DNA from 2 places in the Limnobacter sp. genome. Region 1 is predicted to be linked to the other one. Evidence: predicted binding sites of a transcription regulator. Region 1 holds the regulator's gene; the other holds the start of a gene.
What was found. Region 1 encodes sigma-54, which starts transcription at its own class of promoters, with help from an activator protein. Its sites were predicted from a motif close to TGGCANGNAANCTGCTTT; they were not measured.
Positions count from the first base shown of each region.

Region 2: a site for sigma-54 is predicted at 2,026-2,043, ahead of glnA (type I glutamate--ammonia ligase). Genes of this name have one in related genera too.

Region 1 covers NZ_CP121330.1:1,037,108-1,040,396, forward strand. The annotation lists gene hprK (HPr(Ser) kinase/phosphatase) at 1-339, opposite strand, end outside; gene P0D43_RS05025 (PTS sugar transporter subunit IIA) at 344-814, opposite strand; gene hpf (ribosome hibernation-promoting factor, HPF/YfiA family) at 925-1,254, opposite strand; gene P0D43_RS05035 (RNA polymerase factor sigma-54) at 1,295-2,815, opposite strand; gene lptB (LPS export ABC transporter ATP-binding protein) at 2,828-3,289, opposite strand, start outside.
Region 2 covers NZ_CP121330.1:2,542,843-2,546,131, reverse strand. The annotation lists gene glp (gephyrin-like molybdotransferase Glp) at 1-257, shown strand, start outside; gene moaD (molybdopterin converting factor subunit 1) at 254-511, shown strand; gene moaE (molybdopterin synthase catalytic subunit MoaE) at 513-980, shown strand; gene P0D43_RS12120 (fluoride efflux transporter FluC) at 977-1,360, shown strand; gene P0D43_RS12115 (rhodanese-like domain-containing protein) at 1,377-1,847, opposite strand; gene glnA (type I glutamate--ammonia ligase) at 2,184-3,289, shown strand, end outside.

The DNA.
Region 1 (3,289 bases):
CGGTGTGGCCAGCAACGGGATGTTGGATTCGTCGCAAGCCGCTTTGAGCAATGCGTGTGGCTGAAAAGATTCGGCGACGATGATGGCGGGAGGGTCGCCTTCGATCAGTTTATCAATTTGATGTTTTTTGCGAGCATCGCTGATGCGGGCGAAGTATTCGATTTCCTGGCGACCAAAAACCTGGATACGGCCAGGGTGAATGGTGTTGAGGTGACCTACGAGATCGGAGGATGCGAAGCACTGAAGATCAAGGTGACGATCACCACCGTTTAAACCGGCAAGCCAGTCGAGTTTGAGTTTGTTGCGGTTGGCTTCGATCAGTTCTTTCAGTTGCTTCACAGGCTTAACTCGCGGGTTGGTAAGGCTCCCAGTTGGCGATCAATTGGTGAGTGGCACCAGGATCGGATTCTGTCATGAGTTTCTCACGGAAATCCTTGTCAGACAGCATTTGAGCCAGTTCTGACAGTATATCCAGATGATGCTGGTTTGCGCTTTCAGGCACCAGCAAAAACATGAGTAGCTTGACGGGTTGGCCGTCAGGGGCATCAAACGGAATGGGATCTTGCACACGCACAAGGCTGGCGATGGGTTCGCGCAGGCCTTTGATGCGGCCATGCGGCACCGCCACCTGCTGGCCAAGGCCAGTGGAGCCCAAACGCTCACGCGCAAAAAGACTGTCGAACACCTTGGACCGTGCAATGCCCTGGTTGTTTTCAAAGACCAGTCCGGCCTGTTCAAACACGCGCTTTTTGCTGGTGACCTGTGTGTCCAACAATATGTTGGATGGTGGAAGTAGATTTGCGATCAAGTTCATCGCTGTTGATTCCTGAGACCCGCTTCTAATCGTGGGGCCGATTATACGCCATAAAAACACAAAAGGCGGATTGAAGTCCGCCTTTTGAATTTCCCTGAAATTACAGTGGTTTATTCAGCTTCTTCTACCACTTGGTGTTTTATGGGCGTGTGATTGTGATTGGTAAGTTTGTCTTTGTGCCGCAATACCTGGCGATCGAGTTTGTCGGCCAGCGCATCAATGGCTGCGTAGAGGTTTTCATGACTTGATTCAGCGTGTATGTCTTTGCCGCGAACGTGCAGCGTAACATCTGCCCTTTGAACCAGCTTGACCACCGAGATGGTCACCGATGCATCAATGACGTGATCAAAATGCCTTTTCACCCGGTCCAGTTTTTCAATTACATAATTTCGAATAGCTGGGGTAACTTCCAGATGATGACCATTGATGTTCAAGTTCATAAGGTATCTCCTTTCGTTGCTGCGGGGGGAAGCTTTAACTTTAAAGCGACTTACGCATGTTCACCGGGGGTATTTTCAGTGATTCCCGGTATTTAGCGACCGTGCGTCTTGCGACCACGATGCCCTGTTGACCGAGTAGGTCGGCGATTTGGCTGTCAGATATCGGCTGCTTGGCGTCCTCCGCAGAAATCAGTTGCTTGATGAGTGCACGGATGGCCGTGCTGGAAGCTTGCCCACCTGAATCGGTGGAAACATGACTTCCGAAGAAATACTTTAGCTCAACCAACCCATAGGGCGTCAACATATATTTTTGCGTGGTAACCCTTGACACGGTCGATTCATGCAGTCCCAGTAAATCAGCAATTTCCCGCAGAACCAAGGGTTGCATTGCGATTTCGCCATGATTGAAGTAGCCGATTTGTCGTTCTACGATCGCTTGGCTCACCCGTAAAATAGTGTCAAATCGCTGTTGAACGTTTTTTAAGAGCCACCGGGCCTCTTGAAGTTGCGCGCTGAGTTGTGCGCTTTGACCACGGTGAGACCTCAGGATCGAGGCGTACATTTCATTGATTCGAATTTTGGGCATCACATCGGGGTTGAGCTGCACATGCCATTGTCCACTGAGTTTTTTAACAATGACATCGGGCACCACATGATCGTCGTCAATGCGCCGAAAGCGCGCGCCGGGAAAAGGTTCTAGCGAGCGGATTATTTGATGGCAGATCTTTAAAGTGTCTTCGTCGACATTCAGGGCTTTCTTCAGTTTGGTGAAGTCACGCTGGGCGAGCAAACTCAAATGGTCGCGGATAATGTGTTGGCAGTTGCCGTACAGGTTTGTTTGGCAAGTAATGTCCCGGCGCTGGGCCAGTTGCAGCAACAGGCACTCTGCCGCATTGCGTGCGCCCACGCCGGGTGGGTCGAAGCTTTGCAGCAGGCGCAGTGCCGCGCTCAGTTCTTCAAACTCCAGGTCGGGTTCGTCCTGCAAGGTTTCCCACAGGTCTTCAAGTTCAACGGTCAGGTAGCCATCGTCGCTAAGGTAGTCGATCAGCCACAGCACCAGGTTTTTGTCGCGTTCGCTGGCCTGCGTCATGCGCAGCTGGTCGATGAGGTGCTGGTGCAGGCTGCTGTCGGGCGCAGCCAGTTGAAGGCCGGGTTTTTCTTCGTCGCCATCGGCACCTGCGCCGCTGTTGTCGCGCCAGTCACCTTCCCAGTTGTCCTGAATGGAGTCGATGGTCTCGCGTTGAACAATTTCTTCGCTTTGGTTGTCTTGTTCAGCTTGTTGATCGCTGACGGGCTCACTGGCTTTGCGTGGGTCCGGTTCGGCTTCGAAGCTGTCGCCCTGTGGCTCGTGCAATTCGCCATTGCTGCTGTCCAGGCTGAGTGTACGTTCGCCTTCAACAGCCTCTTCATCGGCCAGCTCGAGTAGCGGGTTTTCGGCCAGTGCCTGTTGAATTTCCTGCTGCAGTTCGAGTGTGGACAGTTGCAGCAATCGAATGGATTGCTGAAGCTGCGGCGTGAGCGTGAGATTTTGGGAAACTTTAAGCTGAAGGGATTGTTTCATGGGGGCTCAGCTTTACATCCGGAAGTGTTCGCCGAGATACACGCGGCGTACATCGTCGTTCTTCACAATTTGTTCCGGACTACCCGAGGCCAATACTCGACCTGCACTGATAATGTAAGCACGATCGCAGATGCCCAGCGTCTCGCGCACGTTGTGGTCGGTGATCAACACGCCAATTCCTTTCGATTTCAGAAAGGCCACAATGCGTTGAATTTCCAGCACTGCGATTGGGTCTACGCCTGCGAAAGGCTCATCCAGCAAAATAAAGCGGGGTTGGCTGCCCAATGCGCGCGCAATTTCAAGTCGGCGGCGTTCGCCACCTGAAAGTGAGGCGGCCAGCGAGGTGCGAATGTGCGCTATTTGCAGGTCGTTGAGCAAATCTTCAACCGCTTGGTCCACCGTTTTGTCTTTGGGTGGATTAATTTCCAGGACAGCGCGAATGTTTTCTTCCACCGTCAACTTGCGAAATACGGA
Region 2 (3,289 bases), 1.5 Mb from region 1:
CCCGAAATGAGGTGGACTGGCGTTCGCGCATGCGAAAAGTAAAAGCGGATTTTGCCTGGAGCAAGCCCGATTCTCGCCGTGAAGAGTTTTTGCGGGTCGATGTACAATCTGACAAAGCGGGTTTGTTTGCGAATCAAAGCTCGGGCGTGTTGACTTCGCTGGCCAGCTCCAGCGGTTTGATCAGATTGGCAAAAGGGCAGCAAGTTGAGCCGGGCGGCTGGGTTGATTACGTGTCGTATCAGGATTTGATGAAATGAAAGTAAAAGTGCGGTTTTTTGCGAGCCTGAAAGAATATGTTGGGCGCGACGGTCTGGAGATCAACGCGATATTTTCACCTGCAACCGTGGCAGGTTTGCGTGCCTATTTGTGTGCCGAGTATCCAGATTTCGCCAGGGCCATTTCAGAAGTGGGGCGTGTGCGTGCTGCTGTAAACCAGGACATGGCCGATGATGAAACCCCCGTGGCTGAGCACGCAGAGGTCGCCTTTTTCCCGCCGGTTACAGGGGGTTGAAATGAAGCGCTCCAAGGTCTTGGTTCAAGAGGCAGATTTTGATGTGGCCGAGGAAATTCGCTGGCTTCGGCAAGGTTTGCCCGAAATTGGTGCAGTGGCAAGCTTTATTGGCACCGTGCGCGACATCAACGACAACAGCAAAGTTCAGGCAATGACCCTTGAGCATTACCCGGGCATGACGGAAAAGGCACTTGAAAACATTTTGAAGGTGGCTGATGCACGGTTCGAAATTACATCAGCCATGATTATTCACCGAGTAGGGCCACTGTATCCTGAGGATCAGATCGTGTTTGCCGCAGCCACCAGCGAACACCGGCAGCAGGCTTTTTTGGCCTGTGAGTTCATCATGGATTACCTGAAAACAGAAGCGCCCTTCTGGAAAAAGGAAGACACGCCTGACGGTGCGCGTTGGGTGTCCGCACGCGACAGCGACGATTCCGCCAAAACACGTTGGGAGCAGGCTCAGTGAGTGCGCTGAACGCCTTGGCAGTGTTTGTGGGCGCAGGCTTGGGTGGAGTAGGGCGTTATGGCCTGGGGTTGGTATTGATCCAACCCGCCTGGTTACCTTTTCAAATCGGGACCTTGGCGGCCAACCTGGCGGGCGGCTTTGTCGCCGGTATTTTGTTCTCGGTTTTGGGACCCGTGTGGCTAAAAGCCAACCCTGTGGGTTTGTTTCTCATGACTGGGGTATTGGGTGGGTTGACCACTTTCTCTGCTTTCACAGCCGAAGGCGCTAATTTGTTGCTCGACAAGCCTGTACTGGCCTTGGGGCATGCCGCAGTGCATGTGATGGGCTGTTTGGCAGCGTTTTTTGTGGCTGGCAGGTTGTTTGGCCTTTTCGGGCAATAATGCCCATATTGCGGCGTTAATGTTGCTCCCAGGGCAGCCCATGAAAACGCCATCCATTTGTACTCGAACGCTGGTGAAAGTCGTTCTTGTCACCCTCAAATCCTTCCAGAACATTGATTGCAAATTCAAAACCATGCTTGGCAGCCAATGTGGCGGCATGGTGTGAGCGAGCACCGCTTCTGCAAATAAAAAGTACCGGTTGATGCTTTTCAACCCGCGCTTCAATTTGAGCAATAAAGTCTGGGTTGCGTATTCCGTCGGGATAATTGTTCCACTCCACGTGAAATGAGCGGTCCTCTGAAAAACTCACTTGCCCAACCCAATCCAGTTCTGCGTCTGTTCGCACATCAATCAGCACGGCATTTTCATCGGTATTGAGTAACGCCCAGGCTTCTTGGGGGGTGAGCGCGCCCAAATAGCCCAGCCCCTTTTCAGACGCGTACTGTTTGGCCAGGTCAATCAATTGTTGTGAGGTGGATGGTGGCATCAAGATGTTGTTCGCAAATGGCATTATCAATGAGTGTATTGTAATACAAGCATGCGATCGATTAGACAAAATACTAATTTGCACCGTTGTGGTGCGTTTTGCACTGTAATGGTGCAAATCAGATTGGATGGATTCAAAGTGACCTGCGTGAAGCCTTGATTTGGTGTTGCCTGCGACTTGGTATGAACTTTGCTTTACCCCTCCACGTTGAAGATTGAATTCGTGCTGAGCGTCATATATAGCTGTATCGAACGTGCTATTGTTTCGCTTAAATCAAAGAGTTCAACCCAGAATTTTTTTAGATCACTATCCACCTCACGTACCAGGAGATTTTCAATGGCGACCGCCCAAGATGTAATGAAGATGGTTGCGGAAAACGAAGTGAAGTTTATTGACTTCCGCTTCACCGACACCAAAGGCAAAGAACAGCACGTGTCTGTGCCAGTTAAGATGTTTGACGAAGACAAGTTCGAGTCTGGCCATGCATTCGATGGCTCTTCCATCGCTGGCTGGAAAGGCATTGAAGCCTCTGACATGCTATTGGTGCCCGATGCTGACACTGCTCGCATGGACCCGTTCCGCGAAGAGCCCACACTGATTTTGACTTGCGATGTAATCGAGCCAACCGATGGCAAGGGTTACGACCGCGACCCACGCTCCATCGCGCGCCGTGCTGAAGCTTATCTGAAGTCCTCTGGCCTGGGCGACACGGCCTACTTCGGTCCAGAACCCGAATTCTTTATTTTCGACAGCATCACCTGGGGTGATGAAATGTCTGGCTGTTTCTTCAAGATCAAATCAGAAGAAGCTGCATGGTCTACCAGCATCGATTACGAGCACGGTAACCTGGGTCATCGCCCAACAGTAAAGGGCGGTTATTTCCCTGTGTCCCCAACCGATTCTTTCCAGGACATTCGTTCGGAAATGTGTCTGTTGCTGGAACAGCAAGGCGTACCCGTTGAAGTGCACCACCACGAAGTGGCTGGCGCAGGCCAGAACGAAATCGGCACCATGTTCTCCACGCTGACCAAGCGCGCTGACTGGACTCAAATTTTGAAGTACACCGTATGGAACGTGGCCGCCAGCTATGGCAAAACAGCCACATTCATGCCCAAGCCAATGTGGGGCGACAACGGTTCCGGTATGCACGTTCACCAGTCGATCTGGAAAGACGGCGTGAACCTGTTTGCTGGTAACGGTTACGCAGGTTTGTCTGATTTCGCCCTGTACTTCATCGGCGGTATCATCAAGCACGCCCGTGCCCTGAACGCGTTCACCAACCCATCTACAAACTCGTACAAGCGTTTGGTGCCTCATTACGAAGCGCCGGTAAAACTGGCTTACTCTGCCAAGAACCGTTCTGCTTCTATCCGCATTCCACACGTGTCCAACCCCAAGGGTCGCCGCATTGAAGCGCGCTTCCCGGATCCAATGGCCAACCC